DNA from 3 places in the Tistrella bauzanensis genome. Region 3 is predicted to be linked to each of the others. Evidence: riboswitches for the same ligand, from Rfam matches in the RefSeq annotation. Region 3 holds a riboswitch; each other region holds the start of a gene.
The links. Region 3 has a riboswitch for S-adenosylmethionine ahead of metA (homoserine O-acetyltransferase MetA). Riboswitches for the same ligand answer to the same signal wherever they lie in the genome.
Positions count from the first base shown of each region.

Region 1: another riboswitch for S-adenosylmethionine. It lies ahead of metZ (O-succinylhomoserine sulfhydrylase); the one in region 3 lies ahead of metA (homoserine O-acetyltransferase MetA).
Region 2: another riboswitch for S-adenosylmethionine. It lies ahead of metK (methionine adenosyltransferase); the one in region 3 lies ahead of metA (homoserine O-acetyltransferase MetA).

Region 1 is NZ_BMDZ01000058.1:37-7,224, forward strand. It holds partial or broken gene IEW15_RS26050 (hypothetical protein) at 1-241, shown strand, start outside; gene folE (GTP cyclohydrolase I FolE) at 351-998, opposite strand; gene apaG (Co2+/Mg2+ efflux protein ApaG) at 1,457-1,864, opposite strand; gene metZ (O-succinylhomoserine sulfhydrylase) at 2,038-3,312, opposite strand; SAM riboswitch at 3,370-3,449, opposite strand; gene IEW15_RS19485 (ATP-binding cassette domain-containing protein) at 3,538-4,185, opposite strand; gene IEW15_RS19490 (ABC transporter permease family protein) at 4,182-5,930, opposite strand; gene IEW15_RS19495 (ABC transporter substrate-binding protein) at 5,932-7,143, opposite strand.
Region 2 is NZ_BMDZ01000012.1:49,818-57,005, reverse strand. It holds gene infB (translation initiation factor IF-2) at 1-178, opposite strand, end outside; gene IEW15_RS07465 (RNA-binding protein) at 189-908, opposite strand; gene nusA (transcription termination factor NusA) at 944-2,554, opposite strand; gene rimP (ribosome maturation factor RimP) at 2,564-3,058, opposite strand; gene trmB (tRNA (guanosine(46)-N7)-methyltransferase TrmB) at 3,510-4,289, opposite strand; gene metK (methionine adenosyltransferase) at 4,395-5,564, opposite strand; SAM riboswitch at 5,701-5,776, opposite strand; gene IEW15_RS07440 (helix-turn-helix domain-containing protein) at 5,892-6,296, opposite strand; gene lnt (apolipoprotein N-acyltransferase) at 6,647-7,188, opposite strand, start outside.
Region 3 is NZ_BMDZ01000007.1:111,334-118,521, reverse strand. It holds gene IEW15_RS05260 (thiolase family protein) at 56-1,240, opposite strand; gene IEW15_RS05255 (membrane-bound PQQ-dependent dehydrogenase, glucose/quinate/shikimate family) at 1,741-4,221, opposite strand; SAM-I-IV-variant riboswitch at 4,445-4,559, shown strand; gene metA (homoserine O-acetyltransferase MetA) at 4,603-5,523, shown strand; gene IEW15_RS05245 (LysR family transcriptional regulator) at 5,532-6,461, opposite strand; gene IEW15_RS05240 (ester cyclase) at 6,570-7,046, shown strand; gene IEW15_RS05235 (NADP-dependent oxidoreductase) at 7,043-7,188, shown strand, end outside.

The DNA.
Region 1 (7,188 bases), on a different contig from region 3:
CCGTTTGGGAATCCCCTATGAGTCAGGACTCACGAGATTTGGTATCACCTATCACCACACGGCCCTGGTGCTGAAATCGGAGCTGACGGCGGGCACGGTGGTGCTGCTGCCGCTCAGCGCCCCGTCCGGCTTCACCCTGGCGGTGGATGGCAGCCAGAACGTCACCGTGACCTCCACCGTCACCGGCGCGGCCGTCGCCAGCCGCGTGGTCGTGGTGCCGTTCGACGCCTCGACCCACTGATCCTGTCAGTTACGGACCCTGCCAGCCACGACACTGGCAGACAGAAGAAGGCCCCGCCGGCATTGTCGGCGGGGCCTTCTTCATGCTTCAGGATGTGTCGCCGCCGCGATCAGAACCCGGCGGGGTTGCCGATCAGAGTGAGGAATTCGCGGCGCAGCGTCGGGTTGTGGCGGAATTCGCCCAGCATGCGGCTGGTGACCATGCTGACGCCGGGCTTGTGAACGCCGCGAGTGCTCATGCACTGGTGTTCGGCCTCGATCACCACGCCAACACCCTTGGGCTTCAGCACCTCTTCGATCGCATTGGCGATCTGCGAGGTCAGCTTCTCCTGGATCTGCAGGCGCTTCGAAAACGCCTCGACCACGCGGGCAAGCTTCGAGATGCCGACCACACGGCTGCGCGGCAGATAGGCGACATGGGCGACGCCGATGATCGGCACCATGTGGTGCTCGCAATAGCTTTCGATCCGGATGCCGCGCAGCGCCACGACCTCGTCATAGCCGTCGGTTTCCTCGAAGGTCCGCTGCAGGATCTCGACCGGATCCTGCGCATAGCCCGCGAAGAATTCCTCATAAGACCGGACCACGCGATCGGGCGTGGACAGCAGGCCTTCGCGGTCGGGATCGTCGCCGGCCCAGCGGATCAGGGTCCGCACGGCGGCTTCGGCTTCGGCGCGGTCCGGCCGCGCCGCAGAGGTCGCGTCCGGGGTCTTCACCTGGCCGTCAAGTTTCACCGCCAGCACGTTTTCGCGTGTCATTGCTCAAGCAACTCCCAGGGTGCGGCCGGCTGGACACGTCGCCCGGCTGGCAAAAGCTGCGCGGGGCGTCGTGTCTGCGGCGGGCCGATCGTACGAAAGCTGTCAGTTTTACGTGGGCACCCGCCAGCCGGATCATCGGTGCGGACATGCCCTGGCAGCTCTCGTGATCACGCGGAACAGTTGGCCGCGATACGGCGGCCTCCCGGTCCGCGAACCGGTGGCAGGATGGGGCAATGCAACCAGAGATCGCCCTGCACCTGCCTGATGGAACTTCTACTATAGGTTTTGCCAGCTACCCCTGCAAGCCCGTCCACGGCGAAAATCGCGGACGACCGTGCGGCGCCCGGTGCCGGCTGTCCCTGCGTGCGCGCCCCAAAGGGGTTCAGACCAGATCTAGTCCATTCGGCGCGGATTGCCAGAGGCGGGCCCCTCATCCGGTTGCGACCGGGGGCCGGCGGTCAGTTTATCGTCTGGGCGGCATGGGGGCTGTCGAGCGAGAAACTCGGGATCTCGACCTCGAACATCTCGCCGGCGGCGCTCTCCATCTGATAGCTGCCGCCCATGATGCCCGACGGCGTGGCCAGCGGTGCGCCGCTGGTGTATTCGAAGCTCTCGCCCGGTGCCAGCACCGGCTGCTCGCCTACCACGCCCGGGCCGCGCACCTCCTGAAGCCGGCCCAGCGCATCGATGATCCGCCAGTGGCGGCTGCGCAACTGGACCGTGTCCGCGCCGTGATTCTCGATCCGGATGTGATAGGCGAAGACAAACTGCCCGTCTTCCGGCGATGACTGGTCGTCGACATAGAACGGACGCACCGCCACCATGATCGAGCGGGTTGTCGCGCTGTATTCGTGTTCCGCCGCCATCATCCCCACCTGCTCAATCGTCGCATCATGGCGACACCATACCGATGTCCCCACCCCGGCAAACCCGCCCGCATGCCGGCCTCGAAGGGTCTGCGAAGCCAATATTGCGACCAATGCAGCGGATTTCCAGTGCCGAGCGCAAGCCCTAATCGGCAGACGGGCCTCGCCAGCGGTTATGCGGCGTCGAGTGCGGCCCCCAGATCGGCCGCCAGATCCTCCACATCCTCAAGCCCCACCGACACCCTCACCAGCCCTTCGGTGATACCCACGGCGGCCCGCTGGTCGGCGGTCAGGCGCTGATGGGTGGTGGTGGCCGGGTGGGTGGCCAAGGTCTTGCTGTCACCCAGATTGTTCGAGATGTCGGCCACCTCCAGACGCTCAAGAAAGCGGAAAGCGGCGTCCTTGCCGCCGGCGAAATCCAGCGCCAGAACCGTGCCGCCACCCCGCATCTGCCGGCGTGCCAGGGCATGCTGGGGATGCGAGGCGAGGCCCGGATAGATCAGCCGCGTCAACGCCGGATGGTTTTCAAGCCGCCGGGCCAGCGCGGTGGCGGCCCGGGTCTGTTCCCGCACCCGCAGCGGCAGGGTTTCCAGCCCCTTCAGCAGCACCCAGGCGTTGAAGGCGCTCAAGGTCGGGCCGGTATGGCGCAGAAAATTGCGCAGCTCGCCATCGCAGAAGGCTTCGTCCGACAGGATGGCGCCGCCCAGAACCCGGCCCTGGCCGTCGATATGCTTGGTGGCGGAATAGACCACGACATGGGCGCCAAGCTGCAGCGGCTTCTGCAGGATCGGCGTGGCGAACACGTTGTCGACCACCAGCCTGGCGCCACAATCGCGTGCCACCGCCGCCACCGCCTGAAGGTCGATCAGTTCGAGCTGCGGGTTCGACGGGGTTTCCAGAAAGAACACCTTGGTGTTCGGCCGCACCGCCGCCGACCAGGCCGCGATGTCGTCGCCGCGCACGAAGCTGGTCTCGATGCCGAACCGGGGCAGCAATTCGGTCAGGATGTACTGGCACGATCCGAACAGCGCTTCGGCCGCGACCACATGGTCGCCCTGGCGGAGCTGGCAGACCAGGGCGGTCCACACCGCCGACATGCCCGATGCCGTGGCCCGGCAGGCCTCGGCACCTTCCAGCGCCGCCAGCCGGGTCTCGAAGGTGCGCACCGTGGGGTTGCCATAGCGGCTGTAGACGAAGCCGGGCTCCTCGCCCTTGAACCGGGCCTCGGCCCTGGCCGGGCTGTCATAGACATAGCCCGAATTCAGGAACAGCGCTTCCGATGTCTCGCCATGGGGGCTGCGGTCCAGCCCGCCGCGCACCGCCAGCGTCGCCTGCCGGCGGCCGGCGCCGGCCGCCGGCTTGTCGCCGCCACCCCGATCGCTCTCCCACAGCCCGTCATCGGCCGCACATTCGTCCTCGACGCCGTTCCGGCCCCCGTCTTCCCGCATGGTCACATGTCCGCATAAAAAAACCCGGCCTCTGGCCGGGTCGACGCACAATCCGTTCTGCGCCCGCTCCCGACCTTTTAGCAGCGAGATTTACGTGGTCCGCAAGCCGGCCGGCCCAAATCCCCACGGATGCGCCGACACAAGCCACACGTGCCCCGCGACATCAGGGCGCCACGATACGCCCGGGCGCGACCGGGGGTCAAGTCCTGAAGATATCAGCATCTTTCACCCATCCGCGGCCTGTAGATCCAGCACCGGCCCGCCGGCCGCCGCCGCCTCGTCCGGATCATGGGTCACGATCAGCGTCGGCACCGCCTCGGCGCGGATGCGGGCGAACACGGCCGTGCGCAGCCTGTGGGCCAGCGGCCGGTCCAGCCGCGCGAAGGGTTCGTCCATCAGAACCATGCGCGGGCGTGCCACGAGCATCCGCATCAGCGCCACCCGCGCCCGCTGCCCCCCCGACAGGGTCAGCGGGTCGCGACCACCCAGCCCGGCCAGGCCCGCCTCGGCCAGTGCCGCGTCGATCAAGGCCCGGCGCCTGGCCCGCGACAGCCCGGCGGGCAGGCCGAAGCCGATATTGGCGGCAACCGTCAGATGCGGGAACAGCAGATCATCCTGCATCATCAGCCCCACGCGCCGCGCCTCGGGCGGCAGGCCGTCGATGGCAGTACCATCCAGCCACACCCGGCCGGCCATGGTCACACCCGGCCCGGCAATACCGGCGATCACCGCCAGCAGGGTGGATTTACCCACGCCGGACGGCCCGACCACGGCGCCGATCACGCCTGCCGGCACCGTCAGATCCAGCGGGCCGATCAGCGGCCGGTCATGGATGCGCAGCGCCAGCCGGTCCAGCACCAGCCCGGCGGTCATTGCCGCACCGCCCGGGCCGGCGCGCGGATCAGGCTGGCCAGCAGGAAGCCGATGGCGGGCAGGGCGGTCATCAGCAGGGCTGCAGTCGATGCCGCCCGCCGGTCGATGCCGGATGCGGCGGCGACGGCTTCGGTGGCCAGCACCGGCAGCCGGCCACCGCCGATCATCAGCGCCGGCAGATATTGTGCCACACCGACCGCGAAGCCGATCGCGGCGGCAATCGCCATCGGCCGCGCGGTCAGCGGCAGCATCACCGCCACCCAGGCGCCGCCCGGCCCCCGGCCCAGGCTGCGCGCCAGCAGCCGCGGCCGGGGGTCGGTGCGGCGATAACTTTCGCGCAGCGCCAGAAACAGATAGGGGAACACATAGAGCAGATGGCACCACACTACGGCCACAACCGTGCCGTCCAGCCCCAGGCGCAGCGCCAAGGCGCGGATGCCGGCCAGAAATGCCGCCGGCGGCAGCAGCAGCGGCAGATAGACCAGCGCCTCCGCCGCCTGCGACAGCGAGCGGCCGGCCCCGGTTCCGCCGTCTGCACCCAAAGCCTCACGTTCCAGCACCAGCACCGCCAGCGGCAGGGCGATGGCCACCGGCAGCAGCCCCAGCCAGACCGTGCGGGCGATGACGCAGCCGAGCAGCGCCACGGTATCGGCCAGCCGGCCCGGTGCCCAGCGCATGGGCAGCAGATCGGGGAACCGCCAGCTTGCCGCCAGCGCCCAGATCACCAGGGTGGCAAGGCTGGCGGCCGCCAGCAGCAGCGCCAGACCGCCGACCAGCCCCGACAGGCCCGACAGCGCCGGCGCCACGGGCTGGCGTGGCCGTCGCACCAGCGGTGGATCGATGCGGGCCGGATGATCGCCGCGACCGCCCGCCAGCCAGAACCGCGCCAGCCGCTCACCCAGCCACCAGATGCCCACCGCCACCGCTGCCAGCGCCAGTTGCGCCAGGGCGGCGGCATGGCCGGCGGCGGCACGGGCGGGGTCGGCATCGAACAGCAGCGACAGGCTGCGCACGGCGAAGCTCGGCGGCAGGCTCGGCCCCAGCACCACAGCCATATCGACCGTGCCGATGCCATAGACCAGCACCGCCACCACCGGCCAGCGCAGCACCGGCCAGATCTGTGGCGCCACGATCCGCCACCACGCGCTGGCCGGGCGCCAGCCCAGACAGCGCGCGCGGGCCAGCACGGCGCCGGCACCCAGCCGCGCCTGTGCGGCCAGCAGCAGGGCCAGCAGGAACGGGGTTTCCTTGATCACCAGCCCCACGATCAGCGACAGCCCGAACCGGTCGCCGGGGACGGCCAGGTCCGGCGGCAGGGCGTCGCCACCACCACTGACGGCGCGGAAGATCAGCCCGGTGGGGGCGATCAGCAGTGCCAGCCCAACCGCCACCGCCGCATGGGGGGCCGCCACCATCACCAGGGCGGCGCGTTCGGCCATGCGGCCGAAGCCGGGCAGGGCGGCCAGGCCTGCGGCCATGCCGCCGGCCAGCAGCACCGACAGCAGGGTGGCGGCAAGCGCGGTCCACAGGCTGATCAGGGCCGCGTGCAGCATGCCGGGTTCGGTTGCAAGCACCTGCCATGCGGCGCCATCGGCAGCGGCCAGCCCGGTTGCCGCCAGCCCGCCCAGCAGCGGCACGGCCAGCAGCAGGATCACCGCGCCCGGTGCCGCCATCAGCGGCCAGGACGGGCGGATCACCGCCGCCGGGCGGAAGGCGGCCGGCCCGGCCGGGTTCGGGATCTGCATCTCAGCCGCCCAGATAGCGCCGCGCCCATTCGGCTTCCAGCCAGCCGGTCCAGTCAGGATGCGGTTCGGGCAGGGCCGGGCCCAGTTCGTCATCCGACGGCCATGCCGGACCCAGATCGATGGCGGCAAAGCGGGCGCGGCCGTCATCGCTCAACCGGTCCGCCGCCAGCACGGTCATGTCGCCCCACACCGCCGGGTCCAGCTTGGCGGCCTGGGCTGCCGGTGAAATCAGATGGTTGGCGGCCACCATCGCCGCTGCCTTGGCCGGAGCATTGCGCGGGATCGCCACGAAATGGGCATTGGCGATGCCGCCGCCCGACCAGCCGGCGACCCGGGCGGTGTCGGCCATCAGCCCGGCGGCGATCGCCGATGCCGCCTGTCCCGGATGGAAGGCGAAGCCCAGATCCACCGCCCGGTCGATCAGCAGTTGTTCATGCGCCGGGCCGCTTGGCGGATAGGCCTGTCCCTGGCGCCACAGTGATGGCCGCACGCGGTCGAGCCAGTCCCACAACGGGGCGGTGATCGCGGGCGCGCGGGCGGGGTCGACAGGTGCCGCCAGCGCGGCCCGGCCGGCATCGTCCAGCAGCATCACCAGCATCTGCTTCAGGAAGGTGGTGCCGATGAAATCCGGCGGCGCCGGATAAGTGAAGCGGCCGGGATGGGCGCCGATCCAGCCGGCCAGTCCCTTGGGGCCGCGCGGCGGCTGCGGGGTCACCGCCCGGTCATAGACCAGTGCGAATTGCGACAGGCCCCAGGGCACCTCGTAACCGTCGACCGGGATATGGCCGTCGGAGGTCAGCGCCGGGTTGGCGTCAAGGTCGATCGTCCGGGCATTGGGCAGCCGGTCCAGGAACGGGCCATACAGCAGGTCCGCCTGCCGCAGCGCCACGAAATTCTCGCCATTCACCCACAGCAGGTCGATCGAGCCGCCATCCTGAAGCCGGCCTGCCGCCGCCTCGGCGCGGATCCGGCCCACCGCTTCGGCGGTATCGGCCAGCTTCACCTGTTCAAGCGTGATCGCGCAGCACGCGGCCAGTTGCCGGCCGATATCGGCGATGAAGGTGTTGATCTTGGGGTCGCCGCCCCAGGCATTGAAGCGCACGGTCTGGCCGCGCGCCTCGGCGAGCACGGCATCCCAGGCCGCCGTGTCGTCGGCGGGCGCGCCGGCCGGCGCATCGGCTTCCGCCGCCCGCGCCACCGGTTGATGCACCATCAACCCCATCAGCAGCGCGGCTGCCGCCGACAGCAGCCATCCGCC
Region 2 (7,188 bases), on a different contig from region 3:
CGGGCACCGACACGGTCCGCTTGCGCTTGACCTCGACCGTCACGGTCTTGGAACGGCCGTGCGAGAAGTTCTGGCGAACCTGGGCGCCTTCCGCCGCAGGCTTCCTCCTCAGCTCAAGACGCCCGGCTCCCGACAGGCTGAGCGCCTTCTTCTGGCCGTCCTCGTTGGTCTCGCTCATATCGCTCCGGTTATCCGTTCTCTCTCAAGCCGGCCGACACCCGGTCGACAGGGTAGGGGGCATCCCTGAAACCCGCGAGACGCTGGGCAGCGCCCAGGAAACGCTTCGCGAGCCGTCCTTCGGCAATCGCGACATTGACCGCGTTCTCGCGTCCGAGAGCACGACCCATTTCATCGCGGGTCAATAGTGCGACGACAGGAACGCCCTTCAGCGCTCCCATGCGGGAGGCGGCCGTCTCTCCGGCATCCGATGCCAGGGAAATGGCGCCGACGGTGCCGGCATCGAGCCAGCTCCGCACTTTTTCGTATCCGGCGACAACCGCTCCCGCCCGGCGGCCGAGCCCAAGATATTCCAAACACCGGGCAGTTAGCAATCGCTCGACCGTCCCGATCAGGTCATCGCCGACCTGCGTCTGTGTCCGGAAGGCTCTTGAGAACAACCGGCGCTTGATTGCGATGGTCAGTGACGCCCGATCGGCAGTCACCCACGCACCGCGTCCCGGCAGGCTGGCGTCGACATCCGCGACCACCCGCCCTTCGGGGTCGAGCACGAAACGGATCAGCCCGTCGGGCGATCCGCTCCGGCCCTTGACGATGCAGCGGCGTTCAGGCGCACGGTCGCGCGGCCCCGCATCGGTCGGCAGGTCGTCGCCTGCCGCCGCGTCGGGTATCGCCACCATGCCGTCCGGCATTGCCGGATCGATCGCCACCACCATCATCGCTCCGTTCATGGCCCGGCGCCATGGGGTTCCGGGCCGCGTTCATATCAGGCCTTGGCGCCGTCGACGCCGGCATCGGCCGCATCACCAGCACCAGCCTCGGCGCCGACGGCGTCACCGTCATCCGCCACCTCGCCAGCCGCCGGTTCGTCCTCGAACCAATGGGCGCGGGCGGCCATGATGATGCGGTTGGCCTCGGCCTCGTCCAGCGTGCCGGCGGGCAGAAGCTCGATCAGCTCGTCGCCCGACAGGTCGGCCAGGTCGTCGAGGGTCTTCACCCCCTTCTCACCCAGCTGCGCCAGCATCAGCGGCGTCATGCCCTCGATCTCGGCGACCGCGTCCTCGACACCCAGCTCGCGGCGTTTGTCGTCCATGCGCCGGTCGCGGGCTTCCAGGAACACCTGGGCGCGGTTCTGAAGCTCGGCCGCGACGTCGGGATCGAAACCCTCGATGCCCGACAGTTCATCCTCGGCCACGAAGGCGATTTCCTCAATCGATTCGAAGCCCTCGGTCACCAGAAGCTGAGCGATCACCTCGTCGACGTTCAGTGCCTCGATGAACAGCCGCGAGCGTTCGCGGAACTGTTCCTGGCGCCGCTCCGACTCCTCGGTCTCGGTGACGATATCGATGTCCCAGCCGGTCAGCTGCGATGCCAGGCGGACGTTCTGGCCACGCCGGCCGATGGCCAGCGACAGCTGTTCATCCGGCACCACCACTTCGATCCGCTGGGTATCCTCGTCCAGCACCACCTTGGCGACTTCCGCCGGGGCCAGCGCATTGACCAGGAAGGTCGCGGTATCGGGCGACCACGGAATGATGTCGATCTTTTCGCCCTGCAGTTCGGCAACCACCGCCTGCACCCGCGAGCCGCGCATGCCGACGCAGGCACCGACCGGGTCGATACTGCTGTCGTTGCTGGTCACCGCGATCTTGGCGCGCGATCCCGGATCGCGGGCGCAGCCCTTGATCTCGATGATGCCGTCATAGATTTCGGGCACTTCCTGCGCGAACAGCTTCGCCATGAACATCGGATGGGTGCGCGACAGGAAGATCTGCGGCCCCCTGGGTTCCTCGCGCACCGAATAGATATAGGCGCGGACCCGGTCGCCGACCCGGAAGCTTTCCCGCGGCAGCAGTTCATCGCGGCGCATCACGGCTTCGGCGCGGCCCAGATCGACCACGACGCTGCCATATTCGGCGCGCTTGACGATGCCGTTGATGATCTCGCCGACCCGTTCCTTGAACTCGTCGAACTGGCGCAGGCGCTCGGCCTCGCGCACCTTCTGCACGATCACCTGCTTGGCGGTCTGGGCGGCGATGCGGCCGAAATCGATCGGCGGCAGCGGGTCGACCAGGAAATCGCCGGGGGCGGCGTCGGGCTTGCGGTGGCGGGCATCGGCAACCGTGGTCTGGGTCGCTTCGTCCTCGACCTCGTCGACCACCTGGGTATAGCGGTACAGACGGATCTCGCCGGTCTTGCGGTCGATGGTGGCCCGGATATCGTGATCCTGGCCGTATTTGCGCCGACCCGCGGTCTGGATCGCCTGTTCCATGGCTTCGAGCACGCTGTCGCGGTCGATCGACTTCTCGCGGGCAACCGCGTCAGCGACCTGTAGCAGCTCGTGCCGGACCGGGCCGGTGTTGAAGTTGATGTCCATGGGGCGCACTCAGCTCCGGTTATCCTGGACGGCGGCGATCAGCTCATCGGTGAGGATCAGCTTCGCCGACGAAATCTCGTCGAAAGGCAGGGCCGCTTCAGCGCCGTCATCCAGACGGATCGCGACCAGCCCGCCATCACGCACGCCGGCAAGCCGACCGCGGAACCGCTTGCGGCCCTCATGCGGGCGCCGCAGTTCCATCTTGGCCTCAAAGCCGGCGAACCGCTCGAAATCCTTGAACCGGGTCAGCGGCCGGTCGATGCCGGGGGAGCTGACCTCAAGTGCATAGGCCTCGGTGATCGGATCCTCGACGTCGAGCAGCGCCGACACGACATTGCTGATCTCGGCGCAGTCATCGACCGTCATCAACTGACCGTCGGTGCGCTCGGCCATGATCTGCAAGGTGGCGTTGGTGCCCGATCGGAACACGATGCGCACGACCTCGTAACCGAGATCGCCGATGGCCGGCTCGATCAGCTCGGTGATACGACGAACGACGTCCATGCGCTCCTCCAGTGGCGGGGCGAGGCCAGACCGGCGCGGGCGACTGGCCCGACACAGGTGATGGTCCGACGCGGCACAAACAAAAAAAGGCGGGCCCAAGGCCCACCCGGCGGAAGCTGCATGTGACCGCGACCTCCGGCGTGCCCACGCCGGATACCCCTCCGGTCCCTCACCGGGGCGGAAGGCTCGTCGGCTTGGGCGCTGGCGGGATCGCCGGCGGTCCGCAAACGCGGACGACGGTCAATATACGCATATGTAACGGAACCGCAAGGAGTTTGTCCCCGGGGGCGCCCGCGCCCCGCCGTCCATCCGCCGCAACCTCGCCTGCCTGCAATCGGCGCCTCAGCGAACGTGGGGGTGTCACTGCGGCCAGACAAGGCCGCCCAGAGCGATTCCGCGCTGGAAACACGCCGGATCTTCGGAAAAAGCACGCAGCCCCCCAGAAAAATGCTCAGGTCTTCAGAAACCGCATGAACACCGGCACCCGTCCCGCGGCGCGGGCCTTGGCCTCATAGCGGGTCTCGATCTGGCCGTCGGGCCGCCGCTGCCAGTCGCCTGGCCGGCGTGCCGTCCATGTGAAGGCCGGATGGGCGCGAACATGGGCCAGTGTCCAGGCACACAGATCGGTATGATCGGTGGCGGCCGTCAGCTCGCCGCCCGGCTTCAGCACCCGGGCCAGCGCCGCCACCGTCTCGGGCTGGATGAAACGGCGCTTGGCGTGGCGGCGCTTGGGCCAGGGGTCCGAGAACAGCAGATAGACCCGGTCGAGACAGGCATCGGGCAGCACGTCCAGCAGGCGGGCGGCATCATCGCCCAGCACCCGTACATTGCGCAGGCCGCGGACCTCCAGTTCAACCAGAAGCGCCGACATGCCGCCGATATAGGGCTCGCAGCCGATGAAGCCGGTGTCGGGCTCGGCCTCGGCCCTGGCGATCAGATGCTCACCGCCGCCGAAGCCGATTTCCAGCGCCAGCGCCGCCGGCGGATGATCGAACAGCGCATAGGGGTCGATCGGCGACAGCGACCCGCCCTCGCCGCGCGGCGGCAGCGCAATCGCCAGCGCCGGCAGCGTCTGCTCCAGCACCCGGCTGCGATTGGCTTTCAGCGGCCGGCCGATGCGGCGGCCGAAGTGGCGCCGACCAACACTGTCGCCATGGCTGTCGGCGTCATCGGCATCAGAGACGGTCGTGGCGGCGGGCGGGGCGGCGGGCTTATGGCTTGAAACGGTCATCGGCTGTCCGGTGTCCGGGCTGGTCAGAGGGGTGGGCTGTCGACAAAAAAGCGGGCGGCACCCGGATCTCCGGATGCCGCCCCTTGCTGATCGCATGGATCAGGATCAGAGCACAAGCTGCTTGATCGCCTCCACCAGATCGGTCTTCTCCCACGAGAAGCCGCCATCGGCCTCGGGCTCGCGCCCGAAATGGCCATAGGAGGCGGTGCGGGCAAAGATCGGCTTGTTCAGCTGCAGATGCTCGCGGATGCCGCGCGGGGTCAGGTTCATCACCTCGCGCATCGCCGCTTCCAGCCTGGCCTCGTCAACCGTGCCGGTGCCGTGGGTGTCGACATAGACCGACAGCGGATGCGACACGCCGATAGCATAAGAGAGCTGGATGGTGCAGCGATCGGCCAGCCCGGCCGCCACCACGTTCTTCGCCAGATAGCGCGCGGCATAGGCGGCCGACCGGTCGACCTTGGTCGGATCCTTGCCCGAGAAGGCGCCGCCACCATGGGGTGCTGCACCGCCATAGGTGTCGACGATGATCTTGCGCCCGGTCAGGCCGGCATCGCCATCCGGGCCGCCGATCACGAAATTGCCGGTCGGATTGATATAGAGATGGGCGTCGTCGCACATCCAGCCCGCAGGCAGCGAGGCCTCGATGATCGGCCGCACGGCGGCCTTCACCTCGTCCTGGGTGACGCCGGCGATGTGCTGGGTCGACAACACGATCGAGGTGGCGCCCACCGGCTTGCCGCCTTCGTATTGCAGGGTCACCTGGCTCTTGGCGTCGGGGCCAAGCAGCGCCACGTCGCCCGAGCGGCGGGCCGCACGCAGATTGCGCAGGATGGTGTGGGCATAGTGGAGCGGCGCCGGCATCAGCGCGTCGGTTTCCCGGCAGGCATAGCCGAACATGATGCCCTGGTCGCCGGCGCCCTCATCCTTGTTGCCGGCGGCATCGACGCCGACCGCGATATCGGCCGACTGATCGTGCAGAAGCACTTCGATCCTGGCGGTCCGCCAGTGGAAGCCGTCCTGCTCGTAACCGATGTCGCGGATGACGTCGCGCGCCACCTGCTCGATGGTTTCGGGCGAGGTGTCGCCCTTGGAGCGGATCTCACCCGCAATCACCACCCGATTGGTGGTCGCGAGCGTTTCACAGGCGACCCGCGAGAACGGGTCGGCAGACAGAAGATGGTCGAGAACGGCATCCGAAATCCGGTCACAGATCTTGTCTGGATGGCCTTCGGAGACCGACTCGCTGGTGAACAGGTAGTTGCTGCGGGCCATGACGCGTCTTCAACCCCTCAAGAACCGACGACGAACCGTGGCTCCGACCACGGTCCGGGCAACCTCGCGGGCTTTCAGCCCGCCGGTTGCCTACGATGGACTCCGTGCGTCTGGGTTCTCGGCGGGTTGACACGGGAATGCGCCCACCAAGCCCACTTAGCGCACTGTTTAACGTGGCGGCAAGCGGCACAAATCCGACCACGGATGATCTGGCATACCCACGCTCTCACAGGTCACGCTTGCGGGACATGTGATTTTCGCGCATTGGTTTTGCTCAAACCCTCGGATGAAACTTCCACGACGTGCTTCCGGAATCAAGCACGTTTTTCAGGCACCGGTGCCGATCGCGTCGCTCATCGACCGCGCCAGATCAATCACACGGGTGCGGGTGCGTGCATCGGGAATGCGGGCGAAGTCGAAGGCCAGCATCTGGGCGTCCGGGCCTTCCATCACCGCCCAGTCGAAGCCGTCGTCGACGCTGATCAGCCCGCGTCCTCCCGCCACCGCTTCTGCCTGATCATAGAAGAACGATACCGGCACATCCAATGCATGGGCGATCAGGAACAGCCGGCCCGCGCCGATGCGATTGGTGCCGCGTTCATATTTCTGGATCTGCTGGAAGGTCAGTCCCACCCGCTGCCCCAGCTTTTCCTGGCTGAGCCCCAGAAGCTGCCGGCGCAACCGCACGCGTCCACCGACATGAGCGTCAATCGGGTTCAGTCTCGTCACCATCCGCGTCATCCCTCCTCGCACCCCGCAGGCCTCGTTTCCGACCTGTTACCAGCCGGATAGATGACATCACGCCATGGCATGGGTCAACCCCGGCGCGCGCATGGGGCTGCATGAAACGCGTATTCCGGGTTGCATTCCCGGTCACACTCGCCTCCAGTGACAGGTTGAACACGCATCAGTTGCTTATCCCGCAGACTCGACATCGCAAAGTAGTCTACTGACTCTCCGGGGGAAAATCAGATCGCTGATCCAACCGTCCTGCGGGATTTCCTCAGGAAGAAAAGTCAGCAATCAGACACTGCAAGATAACGAGAAGGTCATGCGAAAATATATCAAGATCCTGTGAATGCTCAGGCAGCACCGGTATTGCGGCGTGTGGTCAGAAAACCTGCCACCATCACCAGCAGGGCCGCGATGCCGGCGGCCTCGTCGCCCATCCGGGCATAGATGGTCGGTGCCAGCGCCACCGGCAGCGGGCCATCCAGCACGCCGCGCCGGTCCAGGGGCAACAGCGCCACGATCCGCCCCAGCGGGTCGACGATCGCCGATATGCCGTTATTGGCGGCACGGACCAGCGGCAGGCCTTCCTCGATCGCCCGCATCCGGGCGGCGGCGAAATGCTGGAAGGGACCGGCGGTCAGGCCGAACCAGCCGTCATTGGTGACGTTCAGCAGAAAGCCCGGCCGGGTGGCGGGGTCGGCCCCGGCAGTGACCGCGCCGGGGAAGATCGCCTCATAACAGATCAGCGGGCTTGCCGGCGGCAGGCCGGGCAGCGCCAGTGTGGCGGGGCCGGGGCCGGCCGAAAAATCCATCGTCCCCTCGGTCAGCTTGGGGAACGGGTTCAGGCTGCGCAGCGGCACATATTCGCCGAACGGCACCAGATGCGCCTTGT
Region 3 (7,188 bases):
GGCCGTGTCGGTGGTGATCCCGAGGATCACATCACCGACGCGGCCACGCCGCCGGTCAGAGCGTTTCCAGCGCCAGAGCAATTCCTTGGCCGCCGCCGATGCAGAGGGTGACGATGCCTCGCCGGATGCCGTCACGCTTCATGGCGTAAAGCAGCCGGGTGGTAAGGATTGCGCCGGTGGCACCGATCGGGTGACCATGTGCGACGGCACCGCCTTCGACATTGATGATATCCTCGGGCAAGCCAAGCTCGCGGGCGACGGCGATGGGCACGGCCGCGAAGGCTTCGTTGATCTCGATGCGCTCGATATCGCCGAGTGTCCAGCCGGCCCGGCTCAACGCCTTGCGCACCGCCGGCACCGGGCCCAGCCCGAACAGGCCGGGTTCGACGGCGGCGACGCCATAGCCGGCAAGGCGGGCCATGGGCTCGATGCCCTTCGCCTCGGCAAAACCGCGCTCGGCGACGATCATCGCCGCGGCGGCGCTGTTCAGCCCGGGCGCGTTGCCGGCGGTGATGGTGCCGTCCGGACGGAAGGCGGGCTTCAGCCGGGCGAGCGTCTCGATGGTGGTATCCGGGCGGGGGGCTTCATCGACCGCGAATTGCTCCTTGCCCTTGCGACCCTTGATTTCGACCGCGACGATCTCGTCTGCGAACCGCCCGGCATCACGTGCGGCGGCGAAGCGCTGCTGCGACCGCGCGGCGAAGGCGTCCTGCGCCTCACGCGTGATCTGGAGCCTGGTCACGAGGTCTTCGGTGTGCCAGCCGGAATGCTGACCGGAGAAGGCGTCGTTGAGCCCGTCGGTCAACATGCTGTCGAAGATCTGGGCCGGCCCCATCCGGTAGCCCCAGCGACCGCCATCCATCAGATATGGCGCCCGGTCCATGTTCTCCATGCCGCCGGCAATGGCGGCATCACTGTCGCCGGCGGCAATTTCCAGCGCGGCGGACAGGATGGCCTGCGCGCCCGAGCCGCAGACGCGGTTGACGGTCAGCGCAGGCACGGAAACCGGAAGCCCGCCGCCGATGGCTGCCTGGCGGGCCGGATTCATCCGATTGCCGGCCTGGATGACATTGCCCATCACCACGGTGCCGATGTCATCGCCTGAAAGCCCTGCGCGTCGAAGGGCTTCCTGCACGACCATGGCCCCGAGGTCGGTTGCCGGCACGCCTTTGAGCGCGCCGTTATAGGCGCTGATCGCCGTGCGGACCGGATGGCCAAGGATGATGTGACGCGTGCTCATGATGTTCTCCAGACCTTGATGTCGGCGTCGATGGCGCAGCGTTCAGATGATGGAAGGCGATGTTGCGGCTGCAATGTCCGCATAGTCCGCGATACCCGCACCATAGAGCGTCGCCGGGATGAATGCCGCGAGCGGCCGCCGGCTTGCGGTCGCTCCGCCAGATCGGGATTGGCGATGAACGGGCGACCGAAGCCGACCAGCGTCCACGGCGCGCAAATCCTTCGCGAGAAGCGGTTGCGATACCGGCAGAGGCGCCGGTGATGAATGGGATGGCGGTCATGGCATTGCCCTTCCCTGGTGGGGCTCATATTCATGACAGGCATCATCATAGATCATAAATATGATAATCATCATGTAAATGTCAACGGCACGGGCGAAGAATTTCAGCTCCAAGGACGACCTGATCGGGCAGGCCTTCGTTCCGTCGGTCACGGAGTCGCCCGGATCACGGCCACAGGCCACATCGGGGCCGGCCGGTTCCGCGCGGCCGACCCAGCCGGTCAATCCTGCGCGTCCCTCTGTGGGAGAGCGAATGCGATGACCTCGTCGCCATTGCGAGACCTGATGCCACCATGCCCGCCGGCGGCGATGACCACATATTGCCGACCGTCCGCGCCTATGTAAGTCAGCGGCGTGGCGTTGCCGCCAGCCGGCAGATGGACCTGCCACAGGGTTCGCCCGGTGCGGGCATCGAGGGCGCGCATGTATTGATCGGTGGTCGCGGCAATGAAAATGAGCCCGCTGGCGGTCGCGGCACTGCCGCCCATGCTGAATACGCCAGTCGGCAGACCAACAGGCATTCGCAGACCGAAGGGGCCCATGTCGCGTGTGGTGCCGAACGGCCGTTTCCACACGATCTCGCGGCTCACGAGGTCGATCGCCTGCATCTGCCCCCAGGGCGGACGGGCACAGGGCACGCCCAGCACGTTCAGCCAGGGGTCGACCTTGATTGCGAATGGCGTGCCATGCTGCGGATTGTTGCTGAACGGCGGCTGCGGATATGGCTCTCCCCAGCCGCTCCAGGGCTGGTAGAGATCTTTCGCGAAACCTTTCTCATAGGGCAGCATCTTCAGTTTGAACGGCATGAAAGTGGTGTTGATGTACATCAGCTTCCGCGCCGGATCGATGGTCGGGCCGTACCAGTCGGAGGTACCGTCAAACGCCGGCCAGCCGATGGTGGGTGTCAGACCGGGCGGCGTGAACAGCCCGTCATCTCGCATGTGGTGAAAGGTGATGCGGCACAGCAACTGGTCGATCGGCGTGGCGCCCCACATGTCTGTCGCCTGAAGCTTCGGCGCTCTCAGCGACGGCATGTCGACCGAGAAGGGCTGGGTCGGCGAATAGCGTTCGCCGGGGATATCGCCCTGCGGCACCGGCCGTTCCTCGGCCGGCGCGATCGGCTCACCGCTGCGCCGGTCGATCACGAAGATCTCGCCTTGCTTGGTGGTCTGGACCAGCGCAGGGATCGTGCCGCCATCGCCATCGCCATCGCCATCGCCATCGGGAAGATCGACCAGCGATGGCCCGATCGGAAGGTCGAAGTCCCACAGGCCGTGATGCACGGTCTGGAAATGCCAGCGCTCTCGGCCGGTCGTCGCGTCGAGCGCCACCAGCGCGCCGGAATAGGCCTCGTCGAACGGCCGCCGGCCGCCGCCATAATAGTCGGGCGTCGCGTTACCGAGCGGAATATAGATCAGATTGAGCTGCGGGTCGGCCGAATACACGCCCCAGCCATTGGGGGTTCCGCGCGTATACACCTCGTCTGGGCCGAGGGGGTCGGTCGGTGGATTGCGCCCCAGATCCCAGGACCATGCCAGATGCCCATCGACGGCATCGAAGGCGCGGATCACGCCGGATGGTTCACCGACCGTCTGATTGTCATAGACCCAGCCGCTCAACACGATCTTGCCGTTCATCACCATCGGTGGCGAGGTGATGAAATGGAAGCCGGGCGGCACCGGCCCCATGTTCTGGCGCAGATCGACCATGCCTTCGTCGCCGAACGTCTCGCAGGGTTTGCCGGTCGTGGCGTCGAGCGCGAACAGACGCGGAAGGTCCGAGGCGGTGGAGACGATGTGCTGCCGGCAGGGCGTGCCCTCAGGCGCCTCGAAATACGAGACGCCGCGGCAGGCCTGATAGATGTTGTGCGACATGTCCCCGCCCGGCTGGAAGCGCCAGAGCCGTTCGCCCGTGGTCGCGTCGAGCGCGATCACGTCGCGGTGCGGTGTGCACAGATACAGCGAATCATCCACCTTGATCGGGGTCGCCTCGAAGCTGAATTCGCGGCCGCGCTTTTTCTCGCCCGGCTTCGGCATGTCGCCGGTCGAGAACGACCACACCTTTTCAAGGCGGGCGACATTGTCGGGGGTGATCTGGTCGAGCGCCGAAAACCGGTCATTCGCATGGGTGCCGCCATAGGATCGCCAGTCCGCTCTGGCGATGAAGCGGTCGGCGGGCGCCTGTGCCCCGACCGTCCAGCCCGATGTGTCGTCGGTGCGGGCATAGCGCATGTCGGTGATCCGGTAACCCGCCGCGAAGACGAGACCGATCAGAACCATACAGGCAAGCATGCCGCCCCACGACACCGCCCGGACCTGGCTGTGGCCGGCAATCTGCCCATGCCCGGGGGCCTTCAAGAGCCGGCCTGCCACCCACGGCGACAAGATCCAGATGCCCAGCACCAATGGCGCGACAAGTCGCGGCAGAAGCGCCCAGCCGTCGAGGCCTGCCTCATAGATCGCCCAGGCGATTGTGCCGATCAGCACCGCCACATAGACCCATACGCCGGCCGGGTGGCCGGATGACATCACGGTGCCGCTCAGCACAAGCAGCAGTCCGGTGACAAGATAATATGGCGTACCCCCCAGGTAGAGCAGCCAGCCCCCAAGGACCGCAAGCGCAAGGCCGATCAATCCGACGAGGATGCCGGTGATCAGCACGATCCCGCCGGGCCGGCGGGGCGGATGAAGCAGGTCTCGCATGATGAACGCTCCGGTTCGGACTGCGGCATCCGGCCGGGCCGGGTGACACGACCGGCGCCAGTGACCGTCGGCATCGATGACGGCCGGCTTGCGCCCCCAACAGCACGTCGGGCGAATTGTTTCCGATCGATGCCTCCGCTCCGTGGCGATCATCCGGGCATGCAGCGCCATGCAGGCGGTCATACTTGCCCCTTGAGACGGCCGGAAATCTCCCCTACAACTGACGCGACATCAAGAGTTGGGGCGCGCCCAACGCCAACCTGCCGACCGGGCAAGGTGGCACTCCCGCCTGTTTCATGGGGGAGGATGTGGCCGAACCGGCAATCAATCGGATCACGCCACGGCGCCAGCCCCGCACTACGTCGGAGGATGAACGCGTCGATGCCGATCAAGATTCCCGATGACCTGCCGGCCCGGAGCACGCTTGAAGCCGAAGGCGTGATGGTCATGCGTGAGACCGACGCCATACGGCAGGATATCCGGCCGTTGCGGGTCGGGCTGCTCAATCTCATGCCCAACAAGATCCGGACGGAAACCCAGATCGCGCGTCTGATCGGCGCGACGCCGCTGCAGGTCGAATTGTCGCTGATCCGCATCGGCAGCCATGTCGCGCGCAATACATCCGTTGATCATATGAGTTCATTCTATCGAAGCTGGGACGATATCCGGTCGGAGCGCTTCGACGGTTTCATCATCACCGGTGCCCCCATTGAACGGCTGCCCTTTGAAGAGGTCACCTATTGGGGGGAGCTGTGCGACGTGTTCGATTGGACCCAGACGAACGTTCATCGCTGCTTCAATATCTGCTGGGGCGCGCAGGCGGCGGTGCATCATTTCCACGGTGTGCCCAAGCATGACCTGCCGGAAAAGGCCTTTGGCGTTTTCCGGCATCGCAATCTGGCGCCGGCCTCGCCCTATCTGCGCGGCTTTTCCGACGACTTCTCGATTCCCGTATCACGCTGGACCGAGATCCGGCGCGAGGATCTGCCCCGGGATGCCGGCATCACCGTGCTGGCCGACAGTGACGACGCCGGCTTGTGCCTGCTCGACGATCCGCGGCACCGCTCGCTGCACATGTTCAATCATCTTGAATACGACCGGACCTCGCTTGCCGAGGAATACCAGCGCGATGTGGCGACCGGCGATGCCATTCAGGTGCCGAAGAACTACTTTCCCAAGGACGACCCGACCCGGGAGCCGGAGAACCGCTGGCGCAGCCACGCCCATCTGCTGATCGGCAACTGGATCAACGAGATCTACCAGACCACGCCATTCGACATCGAGGCCATCGGCGCCGATTGACGGCACGGTCAATCGCCATGGTCGCGGCCGGCATCGCCAAGGGCGGCGATTCGGCCGCGCAGCCAGTGCTGGCCGGGATGGGTGTCGTTGCGACGGTGCCATGACATGACGAACGGCACGGTCGGCAGATCCAGCGGCGGTGGCAGCATCACCAGTGCATCGGCATGGCCCGAGGCCATGATCACGCCTTCCATCAGGGTCGCGATCAGGTCCGACCGCGCCACCAGCAGCGGCGCCGCGTACATGTGGGGCAGGGTCAGGGCCAGGTGCCGTTTCAGACCCCGTCTCGCCAGAGCCGCGTCCACCTGCCCGAACTGGTCGCCTTCGGGCGAGACCAGCAGATGCGACAGCGTGAGGAAAGCGGTCAGATCCAGCGGTGCCTGTGCGGCCGGGTGATCTTTCCGCAGCACACAGACGAAGCGTTCCCTGAACAGCGGCTGGTGCAGGATCCGACCGCCGCCGGTTGCGGTGGGCGGAACGCCAACGGCGATATCGACCGTGCCGGCATCCAGCATCGCGATTGCATCGTCTCGGGCCGCGATGTCGCGGACATGCAGGGCCATGCCCGGTGCGTCATGCCGCAGCCGGTCCAGCAGTCGTGGCAGCATCAGAAGGCCCGGATGATCCGATATGCCCAGCGAGATCGCGGTTGTCGCGGTCGCGGGATCGAAAGTCCGGTCAGCGCCCAATGCCCGGTCTATCTGGGCCAGCGCCTGAGCCAGCGGTTCGGCCAGATCGATCGCCCGTGGTGTCGGTTGCAGACCGTGCGGCGCCCGGACGAACAGGTCATCCCCGATCAGCGCGCGCAACCGCGCCAGTGCCGCACTCATGGCCGGCTGGCTGCGCCCGATCCGGGTACCGGCGCGGGTGACGCTGCGTTCCGTCATCAGTGCGTCGAAGGCGATGAGCAGGTTGAGGTCGATGCGATGAAGATCCATGCGGTGGATGTTCACATATATTCTCTATCGATTTCAATGATGATGCAGCCGGGCCTATTCCTGTGGGGGTGACGCTGACATCAACTCTCATTCAGGACGACCGGACCCATGGCCATGTCGCTACACCATCAGGAACAGCCCGGCCCGCAGGGGCTGGGCGCCGACGACCGCCGTGTCGTCGAGCTGCTCTATCGCGCCTTCAGTGACGGCAATCCGGATCTTCTGGACCAGGCGGTGGCCATCGACTGGCAGGACATCCCATTGGCACCGCACCAGCAGCCGGGCCGCGCGGGGATGAAACCGCTGATCCTGGCGTTCGCTGCCGCCTTCAGCGATCTGCAGATCACTATACTCGACATGATCGGCCAGCCCGGTCGCGTGGCGGTGCGGGCCGTCATCACCGGCACCCATACCGGCCCTTGGTTCGGGGTGGCGCCGACCGGGCGATCGTTCCAGATCGCGATCCACGAATTTCATGCCATCGCCGATGGCCGGCTGACCCATACCTGGCATCTGGAGGACTGGTTCGGCTGGCTGGGGCAGGTGGGCGCCTGGCCAGTGGTGTCGACGGAGGCCGGGTCATGAAGGCGGCACGATTCCATGCCTATGGTGCCGAGGTTATTGTCGAGAGCGTGGCACAGCCCGCGATCGGCCCCGACGAGGTTCTGGTCGAGGTCAAGGCCGCGGCGTTGAACCCGCTGGACGTGAAGATGCATGCCGGCTGGAT